3 regions of the Streptomyces sp. NPDC001728 genome follow, and region 1 is predicted to be linked to each of the others. Evidence: riboswitches for the same ligand, from Rfam matches in the RefSeq annotation. Region 1 holds a riboswitch; each other region holds the start of a gene.
The links. A riboswitch is a leader RNA that binds a small molecule or an ion and turns the genes downstream of it on or off. The one in region 1 is predicted to bind cobalamin.

Region 2: linked by a shared signal. The riboswitch ahead of ABT154_RS07580 (cobalamin biosynthesis protein) and the one ahead of ABT154_RS19460 (energy-coupling factor ABC transporter permease) in region 1 are both predicted to bind cobalamin.
Region 3: linked by a shared signal. The riboswitch ahead of cobN (cobaltochelatase subunit CobN) and the one ahead of ABT154_RS19460 (energy-coupling factor ABC transporter permease) in region 1 are both predicted to bind cobalamin.

The regions. Positions count from the first base shown of each region.
Region 1 covers NZ_JBEOZK010000012.1:54,982-65,003, reverse strand. Annotated here, with positions in the region: gene ABT154_RS19490 (hypothetical protein) at 166-339, opposite strand; gene ABT154_RS19485 (globin domain-containing protein) at 591-1,916, shown strand; gene ABT154_RS19480 (FAD-dependent oxidoreductase) at 2,087-4,102, opposite strand; gene ABT154_RS19475 (ATP-binding cassette domain-containing protein) at 4,198-5,067, opposite strand; gene cbiQ (cobalt ECF transporter T component CbiQ) at 5,064-5,813, opposite strand; gene ABT154_RS19465 (energy-coupling factor ABC transporter substrate-binding protein) at 5,820-6,245, opposite strand; gene ABT154_RS19460 (energy-coupling factor ABC transporter permease) at 6,242-6,940, opposite strand; cobalamin riboswitch at 6,970-7,177, opposite strand; gene ABT154_RS19455 (PTS-dependent dihydroxyacetone kinase phosphotransferase subunit DhaM) at 7,243-7,662, opposite strand; gene dhaL (dihydroxyacetone kinase subunit DhaL) at 7,659-8,363, opposite strand; gene dhaK (dihydroxyacetone kinase subunit DhaK) at 8,408-9,400, opposite strand; gene ABT154_RS19440 (ArsR/SmtB family transcription factor) at 9,578-9,955, opposite strand.
Region 2 covers NZ_JBEOZK010000003.1:468,831-478,852, forward strand. Annotated here, with positions in the region: gene ABT154_RS07560 (cobyrinic acid a,c-diamide synthase CobB) at 1-1,097, opposite strand, end outside; gene cobO (cob(I)yrinic acid a,c-diamide adenosyltransferase) at 1,091-1,699, opposite strand; gene ABT154_RS07570 (putative cobaltochelatase) at 1,699-3,816, opposite strand; gene ABT154_RS07575 (cobyric acid synthase) at 3,863-5,371, opposite strand; gene ABT154_RS07580 (cobalamin biosynthesis protein) at 5,368-6,342, opposite strand; cobalamin riboswitch at 6,378-6,517, opposite strand; gene ABT154_RS07585 (hypothetical protein) at 6,632-6,853, opposite strand; gene ABT154_RS07590 (inorganic phosphate transporter) at 6,866-8,140, opposite strand; gene ABT154_RS07595 (alpha/beta hydrolase) at 8,525-9,652, shown strand; gene ABT154_RS07600 (hypothetical protein) at 9,799-10,022, shown strand, end outside.
Region 3 covers NZ_JBEOZK010000001.1:206,288-216,309, forward strand. Annotated here, with positions in the region: gene cobN (cobaltochelatase subunit CobN) at 1-2,645, opposite strand, end outside; cobalamin riboswitch at 2,684-2,813, opposite strand; gene ABT154_RS00965 (ferredoxin-like domain-containing protein) at 2,898-4,133, shown strand; gene ABT154_RS00970 (precorrin-8X methylmutase) at 4,130-4,783, shown strand; gene ABT154_RS00975 (precorrin-2 C(20)-methyltransferase) at 4,816-6,330, shown strand; gene ABT154_RS00980 (serine hydrolase) at 6,353-7,939, opposite strand; gene ABT154_RS00985 (cobalt-precorrin-6A reductase) at 8,000-8,734, opposite strand; gene ABT154_RS00990 (cobalt-precorrin-5B (C(1))-methyltransferase) at 8,747-9,910, shown strand; gene ABT154_RS00995 (GNAT family N-acetyltransferase) at 9,967-10,022, shown strand, end outside.

The sequences.
Region 1 (10,022 bases):
CCCCGTTCGGCACACGGCCGGGGGCCTACGGCTCACCGTGCCCGCGCCTCATACGGCGCCCACCGCCTCCTCGGCCGCGCGCCGCCCGGCCATCGGCGGCGGAGGGCCGTGCCTCGGCCCGTCCGAGGCCCCGGCCCGTGGCACGCGCACGGGCCGGGTGGACGCTCAGGCGCGTGAACTCGCCCCGGCCGCGCGACGGGCGAGGAGCGCGGCGCGGCGTTCGTCGAACCGGGTGGCCTGGGTGTCCAGATCGCCGAGGAACACGCCGAGCTCGTCCTGGGCCTCCGGTGACCAGGCCTCGCCGCCCAGCGGTCCATCGAAGTGGACAGGAGCGGGCACCGGCTAGGGCCGTTCGGCCCTGGGAACCAGGGCCTACAGGGCACTTCGCCCCGATGTGATACTGGCGTGCCATTTCGGCTCCGCAACACGTTCAACTCATTTCCGACAGGATCCACGCCCATGCCGTGCCCACCCCGTCCGCTCCGAATCATCCGATTCCCGCGTCCACCGCACCTCGCTCCGTACGCCTTCGACACCTGCGTCCCGGCCCGCACGGGTTCTGCGTCCGGCGCCTGTGTGAGGAACCTCTGATGACTCCGACACCTGGTGCGGGGGCCTGCGAGGCGACCCCGCTGCGCGAGGACTATCACACCCTGCTGGCGCGGCACGAGGCGATGCGGCTGCGCCGCAGCCTGCTGGCGCCCGCACGGCGGTCGGGGGCAGACGAAGCCGATCCACTCGGCACCGAGGGCGCGTACGACGGCGCGTACGACCGGACCGTCATCCTGCGGGATCTCCATCTGGTCGCGCCTTTCGGTGAGTTGATCACCGACCTCTATGCGGCGATGTTCGAGCGGCGCCCCTACCTGCGGTCACTGTTCCCCGACTCGATGGAGTTCCAGCAGGCCCATCTCGCCAGGATCTTCGAGTACTTGATCGACCATCTCCACCGACCCGCCGACATCGTCGGCACCTTGCGCCAGTTGGGCGGCGACCACCGCAAACTCGGCGTCCGGGCGGCACACTTCGAAATGTTCGAGCAGGCGCTCCGCGAGGCGCTGCACCGCCGCGCGGGCGTGTGGTGGAGTGCCGAGCTCGAAGGAGCCTGGCTGCGGATGATGGGGTTCGCCGTCGCGGCCATGGTCGACGGCGCCGAGGCGGCGATGGCCGAACCGCTCTACTGGAACGGCGTGGTGAGCGCGCACGAGCTCCGCCGCCCCGATCTCGCCGTGCTCCGCGTCCGCACGGCCGAGCCCTACCCCTACAAGGCCGGGCAGTACGCCGCCGTGGAGTCACCGCTGCTGCCGCAGACCTGGCGGCGCTACTCCCTGGCCCGCGCACCCCGGCCCGATACGGAGCTGGAGTTCCACGTGCGGCTCACCGCCCCGGGCGGCCTGAGCGAAGCCCTGGTCAAGCACACCCGCGTCGGCGACACCCTGCGCCTGGGCCCGGCCCGCGGCCGGATGACGACCGACGACGACAGAGCCCGCGACGTCCTGCTCGTGGCCGGCGGCACCGGATGGGCGCCGCTCAGAGCCCTGCTGGAAGACCTGGCCGACCGCCGCGAGCCGGGCCGCACCGTCCATCTGTTCCTCGGCGCCCGCCACCGTGCCGACCTGTACGACATGCCGGCCGTGACCGTGCTGGAGCGGCGGTGTCCCTGGCTGCGGGTGATCCCCGTGATCGGGCAGGGACGCGGGGCCGGACAAGAAGCGACGATGGCTGAGGCCGTGGCCCGGCACGGCCGCTGGCAGCGGCACGTGGCCTGCCTGGGGGGCCCGCCCGCCATGGTCGGTGCCGTGGCGGACGTCCTGGCCGCCACGGGTGTGCCCGCCGAGCGGATCCGCCACGACCCGGTCAGCGCGGGCGGGACCGCACCCATACGGCACGGAGAGCGGGTGGAAGCGGCCTCGTAGACGGCGCGAACGCCACAAACGGCCGCCACGTCATCGGCGCGGGCGAAGGGATCGCCGATCTCGCCGTCCCACACCGCCTCTCGGGCCGATCACCCGTCACCCTCCTACCGCGCCCCGGGAGCGACGACGGGAGTGTGACGGCAGGCTCCAGGCGCGGTCGGCCACGGCGGTCACAGCGTCGCCGCGAGCCGTGTGCCCTGGTCGATGGCGCGCTTGGCGTCCAGTTCGGCGGCGACGTCCGCGCCGCCGATCAGGTGTGCCACTCGGCCCGCCGCCACCAGGTCCTCGTACAGGTCGCGCCGCGGCTCCTGGCCCGCGCACAGCACCACCGTGTCGACCGGGAGCAGCTGCGCCTCCCCGCCGATCGTGAGGTGCAGGCCCTCGTCGTCGATCCGGTCGTACGACACGCCGGCGACCATCGCCACGCCCCGGTGCTTGAGTTCGGTGCGGTGGATCCACCCCGTGGTCTTGCCGAGACCCGCGCCGACCTTGGACTCCTTGCGCTGGAGCAGGTGCACCTGGCGCGGCGCCGCACCGCGTTCGGGGGTGCGCAGCCCGCCCCGGTTCTCGTAGGTGGTGTCCACGCCCCACTGGCGGAAGTACGTCTCGGGGTCCTGGCTCGCGCCCTCCCCGCCGTCCGTCAGGAACTCCGCGACGTCGAAGCCGATGCCGCCCGCACCGATGATCGCGACCCGCTCGCCGACGGGCGCGCCGTCCCGCAGCACGTCCAGGTAGCTGAGGACGCTCGGGTGGTCCTCGCCCGCGATTCCGGGGGTGCGGGGGGAGACGCCGGTGGCGACGACGACCTCGTCGTACCCCGCGAGGCCGGCGGCGGACACGTACGTGTTCAGCCGGACGTCGACACCGCGCTCGGCGAGCTGCACGCGGAAGTAGCGCAGCGTCTCGTCGAACTCCTCCTTGCCGGGCACCCGCTTGGCGATGTTCAGCTGGCCGCCGATCTCTGCCGCCGCGTCGAACAGCGTCACCGAGTGGCCCCGCTCGGCCGCCGACACCGCGCAGGACAGGCCGGCCGGCCCCGCGCCGACGACGGCGATCCGCTTGGCGCGGCGGGTGGGGGAGAGGACCAGCTCGGTCTCGTGGCAGGCGCGTGGGTTGACCAGACAGGAGGTGATCTTCAGGTTGAACGTGTGGTCCAGGCAGGCCTGGTTGCAGCCGATGCAGGTGTTGATCGTGTCGGCGCGCCCGGCCGTGGCCTTCGTGACGAAGTCCGGGTCGGCGAGGAACGGGCGGGCCAGCGAGACGAGGTCGGCGCGGCCGTCCGCGAGGATCTCCTCGGCGACCTCGGGGGTGTTGATGCGGTTGCTGGTGACGAGCGGCACGGAGACCGCGCCCATCAGCTTCTTCGTCACCCAGGTGTACGCCCCGCGCGGCACGGAGGTCGCGATGGTGGGGATGCGCGCCTCGTGCCAGCCGATGCCGGTGTTGATGATGGTCGCGCCGGCCGCCTCGATCTCCTTGGCCAGCTGGACGACCTCTTCCAGCGTGGAGCCGCCGGGCACGAGGTCCAGCATGGACAGGCGGTAGACGACGATGAAGTCCGTGCCGACCCGCTCGCGAATGCGGCGGACGATCTCCAGCGGGAACCGCACGCGGTTCTCGTACGAGCCGCCCCAGCGGTCGGTACGCTGGTTGGTCGCGGCGGCGATGAACTCGTTGATCAGGTATCCCTCGGAGCCCATCACCTCGACACCGTCGTACCCGGCCTCCTTGGCGAGTTCGGCGCAGCGCGCGTAGTCCTCGACGGTCTGCTCGACCTCGGCCTCGGTCAGCTCGTTCGGTGCGAAGGGGCTGATGGGCGCCTTGAGGGCGCTCGGCGCGACGAGGCCGGGGTGGTACGCGTACCTGCCGAAGTGCAGGATCTGCATCGCGATCCGGCCACCGGCCCCGTGCACGGCGTCGGTGATCAGCCGGTGCTCGGCCGCCTCCTCCGCCGTGGTGAGCTTGGCGCCGCCGTCCCAGGGGCGCCCGGCCTCGTTGGGCGCGATGCCGCCGGTGACGATGAGGCCTACACCGCCCCGGGCGCGCTCGGCGTAGAACGCGGCCATGCGCTCGAAGCCGTGCTCGGTCTCCTCCAGGCCGACGTGCATCGATCCCATGATCACCCGGTTGGGCAGGGTGGTGAACCCGAGGTCGAGCGGGCTCAGCAGGTGCGGGTACGGGGTCATGCGGGCGCCTCCTCGCGCAGGATCTTCGCCCCCAGTTCTAGGGGCTCCCCGGCGGTTATGCAACTAGTTGCAGAAGGAGAGGGGCGTGATGTCTACTACTCGGTAGCAAGGCGGCCCGCCGCCACCCCCGACCACGCCTCAAGCTCCTCCGGAGTGCGCGGCTCCGGCGCGCCGGGGGCCAACAGGCCGTGCGCGCGGAGCAGCCGGGCCACCGACGTGCCCCACGGCCGCCGCAGCCGGGCGTCGGCGAGCAGCGCGTCGTCCGCGAGCAGCTCCGCGACCGGCCCGGTCCGCAGCCCCGAAGGGGCCAGCACCGCCGCCTCGTCCGCCCAGCGCAACGCCAGATCCACGTCGTGCGTCGCCATCACCACCGTCGTGCCCGAGCCGCGCAGCCGGTGGAGCGTGTCGAGCAGCCGCTCCTGGCCGTGCGGATCCAGCCCCGCCGTCGGCTCGTCCATGATCAGCACCCGTGGCCGCATCGCCACGGCCCCCGCGATCGCCGCGCGCTTGCGCTGCCCGTACGACAGCAGATGCGTCGGCCGGTCCTCCAGCGCCGCGATGTCCAGCGCCTCCAGCGCCTCGCGCACCCGGAGCCGTACCTCCTTCTCCGGCAGCCCCAGGTTCATCGGCCCGAACGACACGTCCTGGCCGACGGACGCGGCGAACAGCTGGTCGTCCGGGTCCTGCACCACCAGCTGCACGGTCGTCCGCAGCCGGGTCAGCCCCTTCCGGTCGTACGCCACCTCCTCCCCGTCCAGGAGCAGCGACCCGCTCCCGCACCGCAGCCCCCCGCTGAGCAGCCGGAGCAGCGTCGTCTTGCCGCCGCCGTTGCGGCCGAGCAGCGCGACCGCGCGCCCCTCCGCCACCGCGAAATCCACCCCGGAGAGGACCGCGGGACCGTCCTCGTAGGCGAAACCCGCGCGGACCAGCTCGACGACGGGAGCGGAGGGCGGCGAAGACGTCACGGAAGGAACCTTTCCAGTACGAGAGTGAGGGCGACGAGCCCCGCGAGGAGGGCGCCGGAGGCGGCGAGGAACCGGCGGGACACCGCACACGCGGGCACCACGACCCGCAGCGTCCCGTCGTAACCCCGCCCGGCGAGCCCCGACTGCAGCCGCTGCGCCCGGTCGAAGGCCCGGACGAACGTCGTCGCGCCGAGACCGGCCAGTGACCGCCAGGTCGCCGCCCGTGTGGTGTGCCCGAGCCGGGCCGCCTGCGCCTGCCGGATCTTGGCCAGCGAGTCCAGCAGCAGGAAGATGATCCGGTACATCACGAGCGCCACGTCGACCACCGGCGCCGGCACCCCGGCCCGTACGAGCCGGGGCAGGACGTCCGACACCGGCGTCGTGAACGCGAACAGCAGCACCCCGAGCGAGGCCGACGCCGTCCGCAGCAGCAGCCCGCCCGCCTGCGCGGGCCCGCCAGGCGCCCACGCGACGAGCCCCCGGGCGCCGCCGACCTCGAAGAGCAGCGGAACGGCTCCCGTGACGCAGAACGCGAGCGGCACCCGGAAGGCCCGCCACAGGGCCCGGCCCGGCACACCGGCCGGACCGAGCAGGACCGTGAGCGTGGTCGCCGCGACGAGCACGGCGCCCGGCCACGGCGGCAGACCGACGGCGCACAAGGTCAGGCCGAAGCCGAGCAGCGCCTTCTCGGCGGGATGACGGCGGCGCCAGCGACTGCTGTGCGCCGCCGCGTCGATCGGCAGCATCGGCGGCTACGCGTCCTGCCCGTCGGGGGCCTCGCGCGGGGGCGCGGCGGCGGGGTCGTCGTGCGGGGGAGTGGCGCCGTGCCCGTGGGCGGCGGCCCCCTCCTCCACGGCCGCCTCGGCCTCCGCCTGCGCGCGTTCCGCCCCCTGCCTGCGCCCCCGCCGCAGACCGAAGTAGTACGCCAGGACGCCCGCGCCGACGGCCGCCTGAAGGGCGAACAGCGCGGACTCGATCTCTCCGGACGGCGGCTCGTACAAGGGGCTGAACCACGGCTCGTAGTCCGGGCGGAGTTCCGTGATCGCGGTCTCCGCCTCCGCGTCGGAGCCGGTGAACGGCTCCTTCTTGTGGTCCCCGAGCCCCAGCGCGAGCGGCAGCACCGCGAGCGCGGCGACGACGAGCAGCAGCAGGGCGTTGATCTTCGCGTTCCTGCTCATCGCGAGGCCGCCTCCTCGTGCCGGTCCGTCCGGCGCCCGGCGAGGACGCCGAGCCGGACCAGTTCACCCTTGCTGGACTGCGTGAGCAGCCGCATCACGAGGACGGTGAGCAGGCCCTCGCTCACCGCGAGCGGAATCTGCGTCACGGCGAAGATGCCGCCGAACTTCACCAGCGCGCCGGGGACACCGCTGCCCGGGTCGGGGAAGGCCAGGGCCAACTGCACACTGGTCACGCAGTACGTGGAGAGGTCGGCGACGAACGCGCCGAAGAACACGGCGACCATCAGCGGCGCCCCGAGGCGGCGTACCAGCCGGTACGTCCCGTAACCGGCCCAGGGGCCGACGATCGCCATCGAGAAGGCGTTCGCGCCGAGCGTGGTAAGGCCGCCGTGCGCGAGCAGCAGCGCCTGGAAGAGCAGGGTGATCGTCCCCAGGACCGCCATGATCGGCGGCCGGAAGAGGATGGCGCCCAGACCCGTACCGGTCGGGTGTGAGCAACTCCCTGTCACCGAGGGCAGTTTGAGTGCCGACAGGACGAAGGTGAAGGCGCCTGAGGCGCCGAGCAGCAGGGTGGACTCGGGATTCGACCGCACCTCGCGGGTCAGCGCGCGGACCCCGTGGACGACGAACGGCGCGGACGCGACGCCCCAGACGGCGGCGTGCACAGGGGGCAGATACCCCTCGGCTATATGCATGGTTGGGAGACCCTCTCCAGCACCTCGTGGATGGACAACGCACCCTGGCCGGTCTCCTGGCTGACGGTCATGCAGTCCGGTCTCCGCCTTCCCACACCACGACGGTCTCCCGACGCGGTCCAGTGGCTTCCCCGAGGGTGTTCCCCGCGGGGGTGGAGCCGGACCTCCCGATCACAGTGGCGAGGGCCGCACCGGTACTTCACCGGTTTCCCGTACACCAAGGCCCTGCGACATTAGTGCGTTGACCTGCTGGATCACAACACGGTCGCCACCCGGTGCGGCCTCTCGGTCACTCCGCGCACTCACTCCTTGCGGTAGGCGTACGCCTCCGAGGCCGCCGCGGCCACCGCGTCGAGGTCCCCGCCCGCACTCGCCGTGACCAGGGCGGCGACCGCGCCCTCGACGAACGGCGCGTCCACCAGGCGGGTACCCCCGGGCAGTTCGTCGCCCTCGGCGAGCAGCGCCTTCACGGTGAGCACGGCGCTGCCCAGATCGACCAGGACCGCCACTCCGGCGCCCCGGTCGACGGCCTTCGCCGCCTCGCAGATCAGCTCGGAACTGGTGCCCAGTCCGCCGTCCGGGGTCCCGCCCGCGGGGGCCACGGGCGCCAGGTCGCCGCCGCCGGCGAGCCCCCGGGCCAGCTCGGCCACCGCCGTCGCGACGGCGGCGCTGTGCGAGACGAGCACGATGCCGACGGAACCGGCCGGGGTCCCGCCGCTCATGACGCCCCCCCGGCGCGAGAGGCCTCGGCGCCCGCCGCCTCCGTACGGGATGCCGCGGGGTCCGCCGTCTCCGTACGCGAGGCCTCCGCGCCCGCCGTCTCGTCCAGTGCCGCGAACAGCAGGGCCGAGGACGTCGCCCCCGGGTCCTGGTGGCCCACCGACCGCTCGCCGAGGTAACTGGCCCTGCCCTTACGGGCCCTCAGGGGTACGGTCGCGAGGGCGCCCGCCTCGGCGGCCGTACGGGCGGCACCGTACGACTCCCGCAGCCCCTCCACGGCCGGCACGAGGGCGTCCAGCATCGTCTTGTCGCCCACCTGGGCCCCGCCCAGCTGCGACACCGCCGCCACACCGGCACCGAGGGCCTCCGCCAACTCGGCCCGGGTGACCCGCTTGCCGTCGCCCAGCGTCTTGCCCGCACGGCGCAGCAGCGTGCCGTACAGCGGCCCCGACGCGCCGCCGACCGTGGAGATCAACTGCCGTCCGGCGGTGGTGAGCACCGCGCCCGGCATCGTCGGCGGCTCCTTCGCGAGGATGTCGCTCACGGCGGCGAACCCGCGCTTGAGATTGGCGCCGTGGTCGGCGTCGCCGATGGCCGAATCCAGCTCGGTGAGCCGGTCCGCCTCGCGGTCGACCGCCTCGGCCAGGTGGGTCAGCCAGCGGACCAGGAAGTCCGCGCCGAAGGTGTCCGTGCCGTCGCCCATCCGGTCCGCCTCTCCCGTCTCTCCGGACTGTTCCATGCCCCGGCTCACCGGCCCCAGCGCAGCGCAGGCGTCCGCACGGGCGCGTCCCAGAGCCGCAGCAGCTCCTCGTCCACCTCGCACAGGGTCACCGAGCAGCCGGCCATGTCGAGCGAGGTCACGTAGTTCCCGACCAGGGTCCGGGCCACCGGCACCCCCCGCTCGCCGAGCACCCGCTGCACCTCGGCGTTGTATCCGTACAGTTCGAGGAGCGGGGTCGCTCCCATCCCGTTCACCAGGGCGATCACCGGCCCCGACGGGCGCAGGTCCGTCAGGACGGCGTCGACGGCGAAGTCCGCGATCTCCCGCGAGGTCATCATCGGCCGCCGCTCGCGTCCGGGTTCGCCGTGGATGCCGACGCCCAGCTCCAGTTCGCCTTCCGGGAGGTCGAAGGTGGGGCTGCCCTTGGCGGGGGTGGTGCACGCGGCGAGAGCCACGCCGAAGGACCGGGAGCGTTCGTTCACCCGGCGGGCGATCGACTCCACCCGCTCCAGCGGGGCGCCCTCCTCGGCCGCCGCGCCCGCGATCTTCTCCACGAAGAGGGTGGCGCCGGTGCCGCGCCGGCCCGCCGTGTACAGGCTGTCCGTGACGGCGACGTCGTCGTCGACGAGGACCTTGGCGACCTGGATGCCCTCGTCCTCGGCGAGTTCCATGGCCATCTCGAAGTTCAGGACGTCCCCGGTGTAGTTCTTGACGACGAACAGCACCCCGGCGCCGCTGTCCACCGCCGCCGCGGCCCGCACCATCTGGTCGGGCACGGGGGAGGTGAAGACCTCTCCGGGGCAGGCGGCAGCGAGCATCCCCGGCCCCACGAACCCGCCGTGCAGGGGCTCGTGCCCGGACCCTCCGCCGGACACCAGGGCGACCTTCCCCGCGACGGGCGCGTCCCGCCGCGTCACGATCCGGCGCTCCACGTCGACGGTGAGCTCGGGATGCGCGGCGGCCATTCCGCGCAGGGCATCGGCGACGACGGTCTCGGGGACGTTGATGAGCATGCGCATCGGTACCTCCAGGTGAGGCTGACAGAAAATGTCGACTCGGTACCGACTCTAGTGAGGGGGCGCCCGGTTGTGGCGGTGATCGCCGCACGCCCCGCCTTCTTTCCGGTCACCACGACGGGACGGCCCGGCCTTCTCGGGGGACCACGAGCGGACCTCCGGCCTGTCCGCCCGCTCCGGCTACGCCCCGCGCACCCCGGCGGCCGGGTCCGTCACGCCGAGGCGGAGGTGCTCCACGTGGTGGAGGGCCTGGTCGAGGAGGCCGGCGACATGGTCGTCGTGCAGGGCGTAGACCACGGAGCGGCCCTGCCGGGTGCCGGTGACGAGGCCGAGGTTGCGCAGCAGACGGAGCTGGTGGGAGCAGGCGGACTGCTCCATGCCGACGGCGTCCGCGAGTTCGGTCGCCGCGCAGGGCCCTTCGCGCAGGCGGGCCAGGATCAGGAGCCTCGACGGTGTGGAGAGGGCCTGGAGGGTGGTGGCGACCTGCTGCGCGTTCTCGGGGGTCAGGCGGGTGCGCGCGGGTGTGCCGTCGTCCGTGGTGTTCGCTCCGTGGCCCATGGACGTCATCCTACGGAAATGAACACATGAATGGATGTTCAAGTATTCCTGTACGGTGGGACGGTAC
Region 2 (10,022 bases), on a different contig from region 1:
GACCGCGCCAGGTAGAGCAGCCCGGCGCACTCGGCGGCGATCGGCGCCCCGGACGCGGCGAGCGCCGCCACAGCCTTCCGCAGGGGCTCGTTGGCGGACAGCTCGGCCCCGTACACCTCGGGAAACCCGCCCCCGATGACAAGCCCGGAAGTCCCCTCGGGCAGCGCTTCGTCCCGCAACGGATCAAAGACGACGACCTCGGCCCCGGCGGCCCGCAGCAGCTCGGTGTGCTCGGCGTAGGAGAACGTGAACGCGGCACCGCCGGCGACGGCGAGCCTTGGTGGGCGATCGTCCCGCAGGGCGACGGGGGTCCCCCCGGACGGAGTCCGGGGGAGGGTGGGCCCCACGGGACCACCGGCGTGCAGTCGCCCGACAACCCCCGGATCCCATGCCTCCGCGTGCAACTCCGGCGCACTGCGCGCAAGCGCGAGCAGTGCCTCGAGGTCACACCCCTGGCGCACCTGCTCCGCCTGCGCGGCAACCGCAGCCACCGCCGCCGCCTGCCGCTCCGCAACCGGCACCAGCCCCAGATGCCGAGAAGGCGTAGCCACCGCCGGCGCCCGCCGCAGCACACCGAGCACCGGCACCCCCGACTCCCCGAGCGCCTCCCGCAGCAGATGCTCGTGCCGGTCGGTCGCGACCTTGTTGAGGATCACACCCCCGATCCGCACCTCCGGGTCCCAGGACGCGAACCCGTGCACCAGCGCCGCCACCGACCGCGACTGCGAGGACGCGTCGACGACGAGCACCACCGGCGCCTTGAGGAGTTTCGACACCTGTGCGGTGGAGGCCAGTTCGCCCTGGTCGGCGGCGCCGTCGTACAGGCCCATCACCCCCTCGACCACGGCCAGGTCGCAGCCGCGTGCGCCGTGCGCGAAGAGCGGCGCGACCAGCCCCGTACCGCACATGTACGCGTCGAGGTTGCGGCCGGGACGGCCGGTCGCGAGGGCGTGGTAGCCGGGGTCGATGTAGTCGGGGCCGACCTTGTGCGGGGAGACGGCCAGACCACGGCCGGCGAACGCGGCCATCAGACCGGTCGCGACCGTGGTCTTGCCCGCGCCCGAGGAGGGCGCGGCGATGACGAGACGTGCTACCACTCGATGCCCCGCTGGCCCTTCTGACCGGCGTCCATCGGGTGCTTGACCTTGGACATGTCGGTGACGAGATCCGCGAAGTCGACGAGCTCCTGCGGGGCGTTGCGGCCGGTGATGACGACGTGCTGCTGCCCCGGGCGGTCACGCAGCACCTCGACGACCTCCTTGACGTCGATCCAGCCCCAGTGCAGCAGATAGGCGAACTCGTCGAGGACGTAGAACCGGTACTTCTCCTCCGCGAGGTCCCGCTTGACCTGCTCCCAGCCCTCCCGGGCCTTGTCCTCGTGGGACTGCTCGCCCTCGGCGACCTCGCGCTGGATCCAGGACCAGCCCTCGCCCATCTTGTTCCAGGTGACCGTGCCGCCCTTGCCGGTCTCGCCGAGGGCCTTGAGGGCGTTCTCCTCGCCGACCTTCCACTTGGCGGACTTGACGAACTGGAACACCCCGATCGGCCAGCCCTGGTTCCAGGCGCGCAGCGCCATGCCGAACGCGGCGGTCGACTTCCCCTTGCCGACGCCCGTGTGCACCATCACCAGGGCCCGGTTGCGGCGCTGACGGGTGGTGAGACCGTCGTCGGGTACGACGGTCGGCTGTCCCTGCGGCATTAAGCGGCCCTCCTGGTCACGTGTGCTGCTGCCTGTACGTCCTTCACGAGTCCCGCGATCGAGTCGGCGCGCAGCTCGTCCAAGGTGACGGCGGTGCCGCCGAGTTCGCGGGCGAGTTCCCGGGCGAGCCCGAGCCGCACCGGGCCGGTCTCACAGTCCACGACGACGGAGGCGGTGCCCTCGGCGGCGTGCAGCCGGGCCGCGCGGGCGGCGAGCGCCACCGGGTCGCCGGCCGACCGCCCGCCGGTGGCGCGTCCGTCGGTCACGACGACCAGCAGCGGGCGGCGCGAGGGGTCCCGCAGCCGCTCGATCCGCAGCACGTCGTGGGCCTTGAGGAGGCCGGCCGACAGCGGCGTACGGCCGCCGGTCGGGAGCTGTTCGAGGCGGGCGGCGGCGGCGTCCACGGACGAGGTCGGCGGCAGCGCCACCTCGGCGTCCCGGCCCCGGAAGGTGACCAGGCCGACCTTGTCGCGCCGCTGGTAGGCGTCGAGCAGCAGGGAGAGGACGGCGCCCTTGACGGCGCTCATCCGCTGTCGCGCGGCCATCGAACCGGAGGCGTCCACGGCGAAGAGCACGAGGTTCCCCTCCCGTCCCTCCCGTGTCGCCTGCCGCAGGTCGTCCCGGCGCAGGACCAGTCCCGGACCGGAGCGCCCGCGCGCCCGCTGGTACGGGGCGGCGGCCTGCACGGTCGCCGCCAGGTGCAGCTTGGTCAGCGCGCCCCGGGGGCGTACGGAGCCGGTGGTACGGCCGTGTTCGGTACGGGCCCGGGAGCGGCGCCCGGCCGCGCCCTCGCCGAGACCGGGCACGCTGAGCATCCGCGTACGGAAGGGCTCGGCGGCCTTCACGGCGGCGCGCTCACCGGCACCGGCACCCGCCCCGGCGTGCTGGGGAGCGGGCTCGGGTGCGGGGGAGTCCTCGGGCACGGAGGAGCCCTCGGACGCGGGGGCGTTCTCGGCGGAGTTCTCGGCGGCGGGCGCGTCGCTCTGCGGCGGAACACCCCCGCCGTCCGGACCGCCACCAGGGCCGCCGTCCCCGGGGCCGTCCCCGTCGGGACCGCCGTCGCCGGGACCGTCGGGCTCGGGGTCCTCGTCCGGCTCCTGGTCCTGGCCCTTGAACTGCTCCAGGGTCTCGTCGAGCTTGTCCTCGTCGATGCCGGGCGCGTCGAAGGGGTTGCGGCGGCGGCGGTGGGGGAGCGCGAGGAGGGCGGCCTGCCGTACGTCCTCGGAGGTCACCTCGGTCCGCCCCGCCCAGGCGGCGAGTGCGGTCGCCGTCCGGGCCATGACGATGTCGGCGCGCATGCCGTCCACCTCGAAGGCGGCGCAGGTCGCGGCGATCTGGAGCAGCGCAGCGTCCCCGAGGGTCACCCGGGACAGCAACTGCCGGGCGGCGACGATCCGTTCGCGCAGCGCGGTCTCCTCGCCGGCCCAGCGGGCGGCGAAGCCGGTCGCGTCGTCCTCGAAGGCGAGCCGCCGCCGGACGACCTCGACCCGCTGCTGCGGGTCGCGTGACGCGGCGACCTCGACGGTCAGCCCGAACCGGTCGAGCAGCTGCGGTCGCAGCTCGCCCTCCTCGGGGTTCATGGTCCCGACGAGCAGGAAGCGGGCGGCATGCCGTACGGAGACACCCTCGCGCTCGACGTGGGAGGCCCCCATGGCGGCGGCGTCGAGGAGATGGTCGATGAGGTGGTCCGAGAGCAGGTTGACCTCGTCGACGTAGAGGATCCCCCGGTGCGCGGCGGCGAGCAGCCCCGGCTCGAAAGCCTTCACGCCCTCGGCGAGCGCCTTCTCGATGTCGAGCGCGCCGACGAGCCGGTCCTCGGAGGCGCCGACGGGCAGCTCGACCATCCGCGCGGGCCGCTCGGCCCCGGGCGCGTCGTCGTGCGGCCCGTCCGGGCACGCCGGGTCGGGCGAGGCCGGGTCACAGCTGAACCGGCAGCCCGCGACCACCGGAACGACGGGCAGCAGTTCGGCGAGCGCGCGGACGGCCGTGGACTTGGCGGTGCCCTTCTCGCCGCGCACGAGGACACCGCCCACCGCGGGACTGACGGCGTTCAGCAGCAGCGCCAGCCGCAGGTCGTCCATGCCGACGACGGCGGTGAACGGATAGCGGGTGCTCATCGGGTGATCGCTCCTTCGCTCGGTGTGTCTGCGGGTCCTGGGGTCCTCACGGCGCACCCGGCGGCACGAACGGCAGCCCCGACGGGGCCCCCTCCTCGATCAGCCGCAGCAACGCGTCCGTGTCCGCGTGTTCCTCGATCAGGTCGCCGAGCCGGTCGAGCTGCTCCTCCCGCAGCGTCCCGAACGACGTGTCGGGAGCCGGGACGAACCGCCGCCCCGCCGCCGTCGCGACCTCCCGCAGGAACGCCCGCCGGAACCCGTCGCCCTCCAGCGAGCCGTGCCAGTGGGTGCCCCACACGGAGCCGACCCGGCAGCCGTCCAGGAACGGCTCACCGCCCAGCACGTCCGCGACGCCGTGGTGGATCTCGTACCCCTCGACCCGCTCCCCGAGGGCCTCGCCGACCGGCCGGGCGAGGGTCTTCTCGACCCCGAACCGCACCCGTACGGGAAGCAGGCCGATCCCGTCGACCACACCGGCCCTCGACTCGACCTCGTCCTCGATGCGCTCGCCCAGGGCCTGGAAACCGCCGCAGATGCCGAGCACCGGCCGGCCCTCGGCCGCGCGCCGGACGAGGGCGTCCGCGAGCCCCCGCTCGCGCAGCCACGCGAGCGCCTTCACCGTCCCCCGGGTCCCCGGCACGACGACCAGGTCCGCGTCGACGAGCTCCTCCGCCCGGTCCACGAACCGCACGACGACACCCGGCTCGGCGGCCAGCGCGTCCACGTCCGTGAAGTTGGACATCAGCGGAACGGCGCAGACGGCGACCCGCAGCACGTCCTCACCGACCGGCGGTGCGACGACCGACTCGCGGACGGTGCCGCGCAGCGACACCCGCAGGCCGTCCTCCTCGTCGATGCCGAGCCCGTGCGCGTACGGCAGGACGCCGAGGGCCCGGCGCCCGGTGAGCCCGTGCAGCATGTCGAGCCCCGGTTCCAGGAGGGTGACGTCACCCCGGAACTTGTTCACGAGATAGCCCGCGACCAGCGACTGGTCCTCGGGCGAGAGCAGCGCCGTCGTCCCGAAGAACTGGGCGAAGACCCCGCCCCGGTCGATGTCCCCGACGACGACCACGGGCAGCTTCGCGGCCCGTGCGATGCCCATGTTCACGATGTCGGTGCGCCGCAGATTGATCTCGGCCGGACTGCCCGCCCCCTCGCAGATCACTGCGTCATAGGTGCCCCGGAGCTCCTCCAGGCACGCCATCACCGGCTCGAAGAGGGTCTGCTGGCGTCCCCCGTGGTAGCCGCGGGCGCTCATCTCCCCCACCGGTTTGCCCATCAGGACGACCTGGCTGGAGCGGTCGCCGCCCGGCTTGAGCAGCACCGGGTTCATCAGCGCGGTCGGCTCGACGCGGGCGGCCTGTGCCTGCATGGCCTGCGCCCGCCCGATCTCGGCGCCCTCGCGCGTCACGAAGGAGTTCAGGGACATGTTCTGTCCCTTGAACGGCGCGACCTTGATTCCCCGCCGGACCAGCCAGCGGCAGATGCCGGCCGTCACGACGCTCTTGCCGGCGTCGGACGTGGTCCCGGCGACGAGCAGCCCCCCACCCCTCATGCGTTCCTCCGCTTCAGCGCGCTCGCGATCATCCGGCCGCCCACACAGGCGGCCAGGGTCAGTCCGGTGACCCGGCGGGACAGCCGGACCGCCCGGTCGATGTCGGTGACCTCGACGGGCCGCCCCCGCCCGTTCAGGACGGGCCGGTGCTCGGTCCTTCCGGCGTACGAGAGGGTCCCGCCGAGCCGTACGCCGAGCGCGCCCGCGAAGGAGGCCTCGACGGGGCCCGCGTTGGGGCTCGGGTGCTTCGCCGCGTCCGCCCGCCAGGCCCGTGCGGCCCCGCGCGGGTCCCCTCCGGCGAGCGTCGCGGCCACGGCCGTCAGCCGGGCGCCGGGCCAGCCGGCCAGGTCGTCGAGGCGGGCGGAGGCCCAGCCGAAGCGGCGGTGGCGGGGGGACTTGTGGCCGACCATGGCGTCGAGGGTGTTGACGGCCCGGAAGGCGACGAGGCCCGGCACGCCCGCGACCGCGCCCCAGAAGAGGGCGCCGACCACGGCGTCGGAGGTGTTCTCGGCGACCGACTCGACGACCGCGCGGGCCATCGCCGGTCCGTCCAGGGAGTGCGGGTCGCGCCCGCACAGGTGGGGCAGCCGTTCCCGGGCCACCTCCAGGTCCCCGGCGGCGAGGGCGCCGCCGATCGCGCGGGCCTCCCGCCCCAGGGTCGTACCGCCGACGGCGGCCCAGACGGAGGCGGCGGTGAGGGCGATCGAAGCGGCCGGCCGGTTCCGTACGGTCCGGGCGGCGAGCGCGCCGAGGGCGGCGGTGGAGCCGGCGCAGACGGCGGTGTGCAGGGCGCCCCAGCCGCGGTGGTCGTGCCACAGGGCCCGTTCGACCCCGGCGGCGGCCCGGCCGAACGCGGCGACGGGATGGCCGCGGCGGGGGTCGCCGACGAGCAGGTCGAGGGCGAGGCCCGCGGCGGCGCCGTACGCGAAGACGGCGGTGGCGCTGGAAGGTCTGGGGCTGCGGCCGGGCATGGCGCTGTGTCCTCACTCAGGGTCCGCGCCCTGGATCGACGTGACCGGCGGCGAGAGTTCCTGACTCCCGGACCCTTCGGATCCGGTCACAGTGGCGGGACCGCGCCGGATTCGCACCGGACTTCCTCTACTGCCTCCGTAATGGCCTCGGCAGTCCACCACGGCCCGAGAACAGCCGTCAACTCACCCTTGACCTGCATCGCGTCACTGTGCGAAGCGCCACAAACACGACAGCCGGGCGGCCCGCACGCGAGGTGCGGACCGCCCGGCCGTCGTGTTTTGCGGACCGTCAGGCGACGATCAGGTAGATGCCGTACGCCACGGCCGCGAGGCACAGGGCGAAGCAGGCGTAGGCGCCGGTGCGGGCCAGGGCGGCGGAGCCTCCCTGAGCGGCGGCCCGCTCCTGCTTGGAGAGGCCGATGATGCCGAGGGTGAAGAGGCCCACCAGGGCGACGGTCGCCACGAGGCTGACTCCGAAGACGGAGCCGAGGGCTGCCCAGTCGATCTTCATGTCGTTCGTTCCTTACACCGCTGCGGCGGGGGCCGGGGGAGCGCTCGGGTCGGTCGGGGCCGGCGCGGGGATGGTGGTCTTGAGGTCCTCGTCGCTGACGGCGGCGACGGAACCGGCCGGCGGCGGCGGGATGACGGCCGCGATGGCGGTGGTCACCACACCCGCGGGCTCGGTCTCGGCGTCGAGGTCGTCGGCGGTGACGTTGTGCTGGTCGACCGGCTTGCGGCGGGACAGCGACCAGATGACGCCGGAGCCGGCGATCAGCAGGACCGCGACGGCGGCGATGCCCCAGGGGCCCTGCTTGGTGAGGAACTCGGCACCGGCGCCGACCAGGGCCGCGGCGGGCAGGGTCAGACCCCAGGCGACGAACATCCGGGTCGCGGTCGACCAGCGGACGACACCGCCCTTGCGGCCGAGACCGGCGCCCATCACGGCACCCGAGCAGGACTGGGTGGTGGAGAGGGAGAAGCCGAGGTGCGAGGAGGCCAGGATGACCGTCGCGGCGCTGGTCTGGGCGGCGAAGCCCTGCTGCGGCCGGAGGTCGGTGAGGCCCTTGCCCATGGTGCGGATGATGCGCCAGCCACCGAGGTAGGTGCCGAGGGCGATCGCGATGCCGGCGGAGACGACGACCCAGAGCGGCGGGTTGGCGCCGGGGGCGACGACGCCCTGGGTGACCAGGGCCAGGGTGATGATGCCCATCGTCTTCTGGGCGTCGTTGGTGCCGTGGGCGAGGGAGACGAGACCGGCGGAGGCGATCTGGCCGACCCGGTAGCCCTTGGCGGTGTGCTTCTCGTCGGTCTTCGCGCCGATCCGGTACGTCAGCCGGGTGGCCAGCATCGCGGCGAGACCGGCCACGATCGGCGCGGCGACGGCCGGGATGAGGACCTTGGTGACGATCGTCGGGCCGTTCACGGCCGACCAGCCGGCCGACATGACCGCGGCGCCGATGAGACCGCCGAAGAGGGCGTGGGAGGAGCTGGACGGCAGTCCGAGCAGCCAGGTCAGCAGGTTCCACAGGATGGCGCCGACCAGCGCGGCGAAGATCACCTCTGTGCGGATGCCCTCTTCGTTGATGATCCCGCCGGAGATCGTCTTGGCGACCTCCACGGACAGGAACGCGCCGACGAGGTTGAGCACGGCGGACATGGCCACCGCCGTCTTGGGCTTCAGCGCACCGGTCGAGATGGTCGTGGCCATCGCGTTGGCGGTGTCGTGGAAACCGTTCGTGAAATCGAACACGAGAGCTGTCACGACCACAATGGCGAGCAGCAGCGTGATGTGTTCCATTTACCCAGGCAATCGTTTGGCGTCAGTGGCCAGTCGAACGTAGGCAACCTGGGTGAACGGAAGGTGAACTGGGTCGGGCGCTGCGGTGTCTCCATCCGGTGTCAAGGCATTCCGCTTACGGCTCCGGCGTACCGGCCGTCCACGATGCGGGCACCCCGCAACCCCGGGTAATCCGGGCGGACACCGGGCACATGCGACCTGACCCGGTTCGCCCCCCGCCACCCGGTTCCGCTCCCCGGACCGCGTCATCCGGACGGGGGACCCCGACCGAGGAGACCCATGTCACTCCCCGGGGGGCCTCCCCGGGACGCCCCGGCCCCCGCCCCACCCCCCGGCCGGGTCCGTCCGGTGGCAGCCCGCCCCCACCGTGCCGAGACTGGGAGCGTGCGCCCGGCTACAGCGACGGCAGCGGCCGTCACCACTCTGATCGGTGTCGGCGCGGTCGCGATCGCGGCCGGCCGGTACGCCAGCGACGTCGCCCTCAGGGCGCCGTCCGGACGACCCCTGCCCGGGGACCCCAGACTGACCGTGCACGCCACGGACCCCGAACGGATCACCCTCACCCGCAGCCTCGCCTCGCTGCGCCCCGGCACCTACGGGATCGAGGGCCACGGCCTGCACGCCGTCGTCGGCCCCGTCCTCGACCGGGTCCCGCACACCGCGGACACCGTCGTCCGGCGCCTGGAACGGGTCGAACTCGGGGTGTTCGGCCCCGGCGCCCGCGTCCGGTTCACCCCCCAGCTGCACCGAGGCACACCGATCACCGCCCTCGGGCTCGCCCAGGAGGACGTCGAGATCCCCGGCGAACTCGGCCCGCTGCCCGCCTGGCTGGTCGCCGCCCCCCGCACCACCTGGGTCATCGCCCTGCACGGCCTCGGCACCACGCGCGAGCACCCGCTCAACCTCGTCCCCTTCTTCAACCGGCGCAAGATCCCCGTCCTCGTCCCCGCCTACCGGGGCGACGAGGGAGCACCCGCCTCCCCCGACGGCCTCGCCCACCTCGGCGACTCCGAATGGCGCGACGTCGACGCCGCCATCCGGTACGCCGTCCGCCGCGGCGCCCGCAAGGTCGTCCTGCACGGCTGGGGGACCGGGGCCTCGATGGCGCTGCGCGCCGCCGCCGAGTCCGGGATGCGCGACCGGATCGGCGGCCTCGTCCTCGACTCCCCGGTCCTCGACTGGGAGGCCACCCTCCGCAACCTCGTCTCGGCCCACCACCTCCCCGGACCGCTGCTCCCGCTCGCCGTCCGCTCCGCCCGGAGCAGGACCGGAGTCCACGGCGACCTGCTCATGGCCGCCTCCCAGCCCGAGGCCCTGCGCGTCCCGGTCCTCCTCATGCACGGCCCCGACGACACCGTCGCCCCCTGGGAGCCCTCCGTCGAGCTGGCCGCGCGCCGTCCCGACCTGGTCACCCTCAAGACCGTGCGGCACGCCCCGCACGCCGCGATGTGGAACGCCGACCCGGTCCGCTACGAGGAAGCCCTCCGGCGCTTCCTCACTCCCCTCGTCTGAGGCCGCCGCACCCGTTCCGCCGAGGCCGTCCGCGCCTGTTCTGCCCGGGCCTGCCGCGCCTGTTCCCGGGCCCGTCCGCGCGCCCGTCATGACGGGGTGGCCGATTCCGATTGGGCTTTCGGGCCGTCAGCGGGAAGACTGCCCCCGTGACGTCTCGAAAGCCCGATGAACCATTGGCGCGCAACTCCAGACTCCGACTCGTCCGCCCCCGGGCGCTGGCCACCGCCCGACGGGCCGTGACGACCCGGCGCACCCGGCCGGCGCCACGGCCGCCCGAGGGCACTCCGCCCCGCGCGGAACTCGCCCGCCAGGCCCGGCAGGTCCTCGCCGACGCCGTACGGATCGCCCGCTGGGCCGCGGTCGAGCGCGG
Region 3 (10,022 bases), on a different contig from region 1:
GTCCGCATCGCGCTCGTCCCCCACAGGGAGAGACCGACGGAGGTCGGCCATTCGCCGTTGTCGGTGCGGTAGCGCTCAAGGAGCGAGTCCGCGAGCGCCTGCCCGGTCTCCCAGGCGAGCCGGGAGGGCACGGCCTTCGGGTCGACCGAGTAGAAGTTCCGGCCGGTCGGCAGGACGTTGACCAGACCGCGCAGCGGCGAGCCCGAGGGGCCGGCCGGGACGAAGCCGCCGTTCAGCGCGTGGACGGCGTGGGTGAGTTCGTCGGTGGTGTCGGCCAGGCGCGGCACGACCTGCTCGCAGGCGAACCGCAGTACGGCGTGCACCTCGGAGCCGTACGCGGCGGCCACGGCCGGGATCGCGTCCACGGACCAGTCCGCCGCCTCCATGCCCTCGACCAGCTCGCGGGCCCTGGCCTCCGCCTCGTCGGCGGTGGTGCGGGTCGCGGCCGACTCGTCCAGGCCGAGCGCCTCGCGCAGACCCGGCAGCGCCTGCGTGCCGCCCCAGATCTGGCGGGCGCGCAGGATGGAGAGGACCAGGTTGACCCGGGCCTCGCCCTCCGGGGCGCCGCCGAGGACATGCAGACCGTCGCGGATCTGGGCGTCCTTGACCTCGCACAGCCAGCCGTCGACGTGCAGCAGGAAGTCGTCGAAGCCGTCGTCCTCCGGGCGCTCCTGGAGGCCCAGATCGTGGTCGAGCTTCGCGGCCTGGATCAGCGTCCAGATCTGGGCGCGGATCGCGGGCAGCTTCGCCGGGTCCATGGAGGAGATCTGCGCGTACTCGTCGAGCAGCTGCTCCAGGCGCGCGATGTCGCCGTACGAGTCGGCGCGGGCCATCGGCGGCACCAGGTGGTCGACGAGGGTGGCGTGGACGCGGCGCTTGGCCTGGGTGCCCTCGCCCGGGTCGTTGACCAGGAAGGGGTAGATCAGCGGGATGTCGCCGAGGGCGGCGTCGGGGCCGCAGGCGGCGGACAGACCGGCGTTCTTGCCGGGCAGCCACTCCAGGTTGCCGTGCTTGCCGAGGTGGACCATGGCGTCGGCGCCGAAGCCGCCGTCCTCGGCGCGGGCGGCGATCCAGCGGTAGGCGGCCAGGTAGTGGTGGGACGGCGGGAGATCGGGGTCGTGGTAGATCGCGATCGGGTTCTCGCCGAAGCCGCGCGGCGGCTGGATGAGGATCAGGAGGTTCCCGCGCCGCAGGGCCGCGAGGACGATGTCGCCGTCCGGGTTGCGGGAGCGGTCGAGGAACATCTCGCCGGGCGCCGGGCCCCAGTGCTCCTCGACGTGGGTGCGCAGCTCCTCGGGGAGCGTCGCGTACCAGCGCTTGTAGTCGGCGGCAGGGATGCGGACCGGGTTCTTCGCGAGCTGCTCCTCGGTCAGCCAGTCCTGGTCGTGGCCGCCGGCCTCGATGAGGGCGTAGATCAGCTCGTCGCCGTCGCCGGAGAGCAGACCGGGAAGGTCGGCCTCGGGCCCGAAGTCGTACCCCTCGGCGATCAGCCGGCGCAGCAGGGAGACGGCGGAGGCGGGGGTGTCCAGGCCGACGGCGTTGCCGATGCGGGAGTGCTTCGTCGGGTACGCGGAGAGGACGAGCGCCAGCCGCTTCTCGGCGTTCGGGATGTGGCGGAGGCGGGCGTGCCGGACGGCGATCCCGGCGACGCGGGCGGCGCGCTCGGCGTCGGCGACGTACGCGGGCAGGCCGTCCTCGTCGATCTCCTTGAAGGAGAACGGGACGGTGATGAGCCGGCCGTCGAACTCGGGCACGGCGACCTGGCTCGCGGCGTCCAGCGGGGAGAGGCCCTCGTCGTTCTCCTCCCAGGCGGCGCGCGAACCAGTCAGGCAGAGCGCTTGGAGGATCGGCACGTCGAGCGACGCGAGCGCGCCCGCGTCCCAGGCCTCCTCGCCCGCCCGTCGCCCACCACCGCCCTTGTCCGAGGCGCCTTGCGCCACCCCCATTTCCGCGGCCTGCGCCTCGGCGGGCTTGGTGCCACCCGCCGCGAGCACGGTGGTGACGATGGCGTCGGCGGTACGCAGGCGGTCGAGCAGCTCCGGTTCGGGGGCGCGCAGGGAGGCCACGTACAACGGGAGGGCCCGGGCGCCGGCGTCCTCGACGGCCTCGCAGAGGGCGCCGACGAAGGCGGTGTTCCCGCTCATGTGGTGGGCGCGGTAGTAGAGCACGGCGATCGTCGGACCGTCGGTCGTCCGGGGCGTGCGCTCCAGGGGCCCCCAGGTGGGGGCGGCGGCCGGGGCCTCGAAGCCGTGACCGGTGAGGAGCACCGTGTCGGACAGGAAGCGGGCGAGCTGCTCCAGGTTCGCGGGGCCGCCGTGCGCCAGGTAGGCGTGCGCCTCGGTGGCGACGCCGACGGGGACGGTGGACGCCTCCATCAGCTGGGCGTCGGGGGCCTGTTCGCCGCTGAGGACGACCATCGGCTTTCCGGCGGCGCGGACCGCGTCGAGCCCGTCCTCCCAGGAGCGGAGCCCGCCGAGGAGCCGTACGACGACCAGGTCGGCGCCGTCGAGCAGGGCCGGGAGACCGGCGAGCGGCAGCCGGGAGGGGTTGGCGAAGCGGTACTCGACCGGACCGCCGCCGGAGCCGGCGGTCGCCGCGCGGGCGCTGAGCAGATCGGTGTCGGAGTGCGACAGCAGCAGAAGCATGGCGAGCGCAGGCCTTCCTCGGGGTTGTCCGCGCCCCGGGTGGTCGTATGGATGGCAGGAGTTCCTGACTCACCCGCACCATCGCTGGTACGGGCTCACAGTGGCGGGACCGCGCCGGATTCTCACCGGGCTTCCTCCCCGGGGTCCTGGGACCCCATGCCGATCTGCATCCTAGATCGTGCGGTCTCCGCGCCGGAGGGAGCCGGGGAGTCGGCCGGATCACACTCGGTGGCCGCCCGGTTCCCCGTGGGTATGCTCGCCGCCATGCCGCCCACCCCACCCCCGCCGCCCGAACCGGGCGAAGCTCGCATACGGGACCGTGGCGACGCCTGCCCCGGGGCGCTGCGCCTGCATCCCGCCGATGACGGCCGGCTCGCCCGACTGCGCCTGCCCGGCGGGCGGTTGACCGCACGTCAGGCCGAGGCGCTCGCCCACGCCGCCGAGACGCTCGGTGACGGGCGGATCAGCATCACCTCGCGGGGCAACGCGGAGCTGCGCGGGCTCGACGACGGCTGTGGGGCGGAGCTCGCGGCGCTTCTCGCCGGGGCGGGGCTGCTGCCCTCCCCCACCCATGAACGCGTCCGCAACATCGTGGCCTCCCCGGCCTCCGGACTCGACGGACTCGGTTACGCGGACGTGCAGTTGTGGGCGCGCGCCCTGGACACCGCCCTGTGCGCCGAACCCCGGGCCGCGTCCCTTTCGGGACGGTTCCTGTTCCTCCTCGACGACGGGCGCGGAGACGTCGCCGGGCTCGGCGGCGATGTGAGCTTGGTCGCAGGAGAAGGCGGGACCGTCCTGCTGTGGCTCGGCGCGCAGGTCTTCCGGCTCGCCGCCGACGACGCCGTCCGCGCCGCCCTCACCGCCGCCCTCGCCTTCCTCGACGCCGCCGAGGCCGCCGGGAACGGCGCCTGGCGGCCCCGCGAACTGCCCGAAGGGCACGTACCCGACTGGGCGGGAGCCCTCGCACGGGCCGGGATCCCGGCGGAGCCCGTACCGGTATCGCCGCTTCCCGCGTCCCCGCCCCCCGCACCCGGGCCGCTCGGCGAGCACGCCCTGCACGTCCTCGCCCCGCTCGGCCGGCTGACCGCCGCCCAGCTGCGGGCCCTGCTGCCCGCCGGCGAGGTCCGGCTCACGCCCTGGCGCGGGGCGGTCGTCACCACCGACCCCGCGAGACTCCCCGAGCTGGAGTCGCACGGCCTGATCACCCGCCCCGACGCCCCCGGCGCCGGGGTCACCGCCTGCACCGGACGCCCCGGGTGCGCCAAGTCCCTCGCCGACGTCCGGGCGGACGCCCTCGCCGCGCCCCCCGGGCCGCTGCCCGTGCACTTCTCCGGGTGCGCGCGCCGCTGCGGGCACCCGTACGGCGCCTGGACCGGCGTCCTCGCCACCGGCGACGACACCTATCTGGTGGACGGCGCCCCCACCCCCCGTACCTCCCTGACCGCGGCAGTCGCGGCGGCCCGCGCCCTGCCGACCCACACGAGATGAGCGAGAGCACCAGGATGTTCGACTACGAGAAGGACGGGGCGGAGATCTACCGCCGGTCCTTTGCCACCATCCGCGCCGAGGCGGATCTGGCGGGCCTGCCCGCCGACATCGCCCAGGTGGCGGTCCGGATGATCCACGCCTGCGGCATGACCGACCTCGTGCAGGACATCGCGTACTCCCCCGGGGTGGTCGCGGACGCCCGCGCCGCGCTGCGCGCCGGTGCGCCGATCCTCTGCGACGCGCAGATGGTCGCGAGCGGCGTCACCCGCAAGCGGCTGCCCGCCGACAACGAGGTGATCTGCGCGCTCTCGGACCCGGCCGTGCCCGGCCTGGCCGCCGAACTCGGCACCACCCGCTCCGCCGCCGCCCTCGAACTCTGGCGGGACCGCCTCGAAGGCTCCGTCGTCGCCATCGGCAACGCGCCCACCGCCCTCTTCCACCTCCTGGAGATGGTCGCGAAGGGCGGCCCCCGCCCGGCGGCCGTCCTCGGCATACCGGTCGGCTTCATCGGCGCCGCCGAGTCCAAGGACGCCCTGGCCGCCCAGGAACTCGGCCTCGAATACCTCGTCGTACGGGGCCGGCGCGGCGGCAGCGCGATGACGGCCGCCGCGATCAACGCCATCGCTCACGAAGCGGAGATCCAGGCATGAGCGGGACCGAGGGCATGAGCGGGACCGAGGGCATGAGGGTGAAGGGCGACGGGGGCACGACCGTGACCGGCAAGCTGTACGGCGTCGGGCTCGGGCCCGGCGATCCGGATCTGATGACCGTGGCCGCCGTGAAGGCCATCGCCGCCGCCGACGTCGTCGCCTACCACTCGGCCCGCCACGGCCGTTCCATCGCCCGCTCGATCGCCGCCGAGCACCTCCGCGAGGACCACGTCGAGGAGCGGCTGATGTACCCGCTCACGGTGGAGACCACCGACCACCCCGGCGGCTACCGGGGCGCCCTCGACGACTTCTACGAGGAGGCCGCGGCCCGCCTCGCCGCCCACCTCGACGCGGGCCGCACGGTCGCCGTCCTCGCCGAGGGCGACCCGCTGTTCTACGGCTCGTACCAGCACATGCACAAGCGGCTCGCCGACCGCTACGACACCACCGTCATCCCCGGTGTCACCTCGGTCAGCGCCGCCGCCGCCCGGCTCGGCGAGCCGCTGTGCGAGGCCGAGGAAGTCCTCACGATCATCCCCGGCACCCTGCCCGAGGACGAGCTGACGGCCCGTCTCGCGGGCACCGACTCGGCGGTCGTGATGAAGCTCGGCCGCACCTTCCCCACCGTGCGGCGGGCCCTCGAACGGTCCGGCCGGCTCGACGACGCCCGCTATGTGGAGCGCGCCTTCATGGCGGGCGAGCGCACCGGCGAACTCGCGGCCGTCGACCCCGAGTCCGTCCCCTACTTCTCGGTGGCCGTCCTGCCCTCCCGGATCGACGCCACGCCTCCCGTGCGGGACCGGGGCGAGGTCGTCGTCGTCGGCACCGGCCCTGCCGGGGCACCCTGGCTCACCCCCGAGTCGCGCGGCGCGCTCGTCAACGCCGACGTCCTCGTCGGCTACACCACCTACCTGGACCGGGTGCCGGTGCTGCGCCCCGGGCAGATCCGGCACGGCTCCGACAACAAGGTCGAGTCCGAGCGCGCGGAGTTCGCCCTCGACCTGGCCCGCCGCGGCCGGAAGGTCGCGGTCGTCTCCGGCGGCGACCCGGGTGTCTTCGCGATGGCCACGGCCGTCCTCGAGGTCGCCTGCGAGCCGGAGTACGCGGACGTTCCCGTACGGGTCCTCCCGGGGGTGACCGCCGCCAACGCCGCAGCCGCGGCGGCGGGCGCCCCGCTCGGCCACGACTACGCCACGATCTCCCTCTCCGACCGGCTCAAGCCCTGGGACGTCATCGAGGCCCGGCTGCGCGCCGCCGCCGGCGCCGATCTGGTCCTCGCCCTCTACAACCCGGGCTCCAAGTCCCGTACGCACCAGGTGGCCGCGGCCCGCGACCTCCTCCTGGAACTGCGTCCCCCGGAGACCCCGGTGGTCGTCGCCCGGGACGTCGGCGGCCCCGAGCAGTCCGTACGGGTGGTCACCCTGAAGACCCTGGAGCCGTCCGAGGTCGACATGCGCACGCTGCTGCTCGTCGGCTCCTCGCAGACGCGCGCGGTGGAACGGGCGGACGGCCGCACGATCACCTGGACACCGCGCCGGTACGGGTGACCCGGGCCCAACCCGCCGTCGGCTAGGAGGCGGTGCGGGTGAAGGTGCCCAGGCCCTCCTGGTCCAGGTACTCCACGCGGACCGTCTTCCCGTCCGGGGAGAACGTGACACCGGTCGGGCCGACGGCGTTCTCCCCGCGCGTGGGGAAGCTGAACGTGTCGCCGTCGTAGTGCGTCAGCCGGTACGACTGACGCTCCGTCTCCGGCCCCAGCCGGAGCACCAGACCGCCGTCCTCGCCCTTGGCCACCGCCAGCCGGCCGTAGTAGGCGCTGGTGTACGTGCCCGTGTAGGCGCTGTCGGCCTTCGCGGGCTTGGCGTGGGCGGGCGCCTTCGCGTAGTTCGTGGGCGAGACGCCGGCGTCGGCCTCCTGCTCGTAGAGCGCGTTGACGAGCGGCAGCCAGTCCCGGCTGGGCTTCCCCTCCTGCGCGGTGTCGAAGAAGTCGAGGGCGACGGTGTCCGCGACACCGGCCGGGGCGCCGTTGGTGAGGACGACGATGCCGAGCTGCTCGCCCGGCAGCATCGTGACGTTGGTGTGCGCGCCCTGCGCGAACGCGCCGGTGTGCGAGAGGCGCAGCCGGCCCCGGTCGTCGTACGACACGTTCCAGCCGAGGCCGTAGAAGCCGGTCCGGGCGGCCGGGGCGGGCGCCGGGTTGGCGACGGCCTCGGGGTGGTGGGTGAGGTCCAGGGCGTCCTCGGCGACGATCCGGCGGCCGTCGAGGCTGCCGTCGGCGAGCTGGAGACGCAGCCAGGTCGCCATGTCACGGGCCGAGGAGCTGACACCGCCGGCGGGGGACTGGGCGTCGGGGTCGCGTACGTACAGCGCCTTCCAGGTCCCGTCGGCCTGCTTGACGTGGCCGTGGGCGCGGTCGGGGTTGGAGACGAAGTCCTCGAAGCGGGAGCTGGTGTGGTTCATCCCGGCCGGCTTGTAGAGGGTGTCCTCGGCGAGCTTCGCCCAGGGGACGCCCTTCTCGGCGGCGACGGACTCGGCCGCCGCCGTCAGGCCGAAGTTGGTGTAGGCGTAGCTCGCGCGGAACGGCGCCAGGGGCTCGTACCGCAGGTGGGACAGGATGTAGTCCTGGTCGTAGCCGAGGTCCTCCAGGAGGTCGCCCGCGTGGTCGGGCAGGCCGCTGCGGTGCGAGAACAGGTCGGCGACCGTCACATGGGACGTCACCCACGGGTCCTTGAGCCGGAATTCGGGCAGTGCGGGGTTGACCGGCTTCTGCCAGCCGTCCACGCCGACCGCTCCGGAGACGATGGTGGAGGCGATCGGCTTGGACACGGAGGCCAGTTGGAAGACGGTGTCGGCGTCGATCCGGGCGGACTTGCCGACCTCGCGCACCCCGTAGCCCTTGATGTGGACGACCTTGTCGCGGTAGACGACGGCGACCGAGACCCCGGGGACTCCGGTCCGCTTCATCAGCTCCGCGACACTCCCGTCGAGCCGGCCGACGGCCCGGTCCACGTCGGCCCGGTCGAGGGACGGCGGGGGCTGGGCGGGAGGCGGCTCGGGTGGGGGCGTGGGCGTGGGCGTGGGTCCGGTCGCGGCGAGCGAGCCCACGCCCAGCACGGCCGCTGCCCCCGCGGTGACCAGCCATCGGACGGTAATCACGCTTCCATTGAACGCCCGGGGAGGAGGGTTGTCGCGCGGGGGACCGGGCGCGCTCGGGGCTCATGGCAGGCGCGACCGCACCCAGGCGACGGCCTCCTCCGGGGTCGTCGCCACCGGGACGCCGTCCGGGACCGGGGGGCGGCGGACCACCACGACCGGGATGCGCGCCTCGCGGGCCGCCGTCAGTTTCGGGGCGGTCGCCGCGGCGCCGCTGTCCTTCGTCACCAGTACGTCGATCCGGTGCCGGGCCAGCAGCTCCCGCTCGCCGTCCAGGGTGAACGGGCCCCGGTCGAGCAGCACTTCGGCGCGGGCCGGCATCGGGGCCTCCGGGGCGTCCACCGAGCGGACCAGGAACCGGTGCGGGAGGGCCGCGAAGGCCGCCAGGCCCATCCGGCCCGTCGTCAGGAACACCCGCTCCCCCAGGCCGTCGAGCGCGTCCGCCGCCGCCGCCAGGGACGGCACCGACAGCCAGCGGTCCCCGGCCGCCGGGACCCAGCCGGGACGGCGCAGCGCCAGCAGGGGAACATGGGCGGTGACGGCCGCCCCGGCCGCGTTGAAGCTGATCCGCTCGGCGAAGGGATGCGTGGCATCGATGACCGCGTCCACCGCGTGTGCGCCGATCCACTCGGCGAGCCCCTGGGCCCCGCCGAACCCGCCGATCCGCACCTCGCCCTCGGGGAGCCGGGGGCTCGCCACCCGCCCCGCGAGGGAGCTGGTGGCCCTGACCCCGCCGCCGTGCAGCAGCCCGGCCAGGGCGCGGGCCTCGGTGGTCCCCCCGAGAATGAGTATGTGCACAGGAGCCTCTTCGTGACTTCAGGCGGCGGGCGTGAGGCCCAACTCAAGCACACCGGCCTCAGGCCGGGCTGGACGACGGGCGCCTGCGCGACCGCGGCGACCGCGGCCGCGTACACGGCCCTGCTGACCGGCGAGTTCCCCGACCCGGTGACCGTCACCCTGCCCAAGGGACAGACGCCGTCCTTCGCGCTCACCGCGGAGCGGCTCGCCGGCGGGACGGCCATGGCGGCCGTCACCAAGGACGCGGGCGACGACCCGGACGTCACCCACGGGGCCGTGATCCGCTCGACGGTACGGCTCCTCCCGCCGGGCTCCGGCGTGGTCTTCCGGGCGGGTGAGGGCGTCGGTACGGTCACCCTGCCGGGACTCCCCCTGGAGGTCGGCGAACCGGCGATCAACCCCGTGCCCCGGCAGCTCATGCGCGAGCACGTGGCGGAGGTCGCGGCGCGGCACGGCGGCGCCGGCGACGTCGAGATCACCGTCTCCGTCGACGGCGGCGCCGAGATCGCCCGGTCCACGTGGAACCCCAGGATCGGCATCCTGGGCGGCCTGTCGATCCTCGGCACGACGGGGATCGTCGTCCCCTACTCGTGCTCCGCCTGGATCGACTCGATCCGCCGTGGCGTGGACGTGGCCCGCGCGGGCGGCCTCACCCACGTGGCCGGGTGCACCGGCTCCACCTCGGAGCGGACGGTGGCGACGCTCTACGACCTGCCGGAGATCGCGCTCCTCGACATGGGCGACTTCGCGGGCGCGGTCCTCAAGTACGTACGCCGCCACCCGGTCGACCGGCTCACGGTCTGCGGCGGTTTCGCGAAGCTCTCCAAGCTCGCGGCCGGCCATCTGGACCTGCACTCGGCGCGCTCCCAGGTCGACAGGGCGTTCCTCGCGGACCTGGCCGTCACGGGCGGCGCCTCGGAGTCCCTGGCGGCGGAGATCACCGCGGCGAACACGGGCCTGGCCGCGCTCCGCCTCTGCGAGGCGGCCGGCGTCCCCCTCGGCGACCTGGTCGCCGCACGCGCCCGCGACGAGGCCCTGGCGGTCCTCAGGGGCGCACCGGTGGCGGTGGACGTGATCTGCATCGACCGGGCGGGTGTGGTGGTGGGACGGTCGGAGGTCGCGGGTCCGGGCCCGGGGTCGGGGTCGGGGTCGGGGTCGGGGTCGGGGTCGGCGTAGGCCTCGGGGGCGTAAAGCCGGCGACACATGCCCCCCGCCTGCCCGAGAATCCCCCGATGACCGATTTCTCGCACAAGCCCACACTCACCGGTGACCTCGTGGTGCTCCGGCC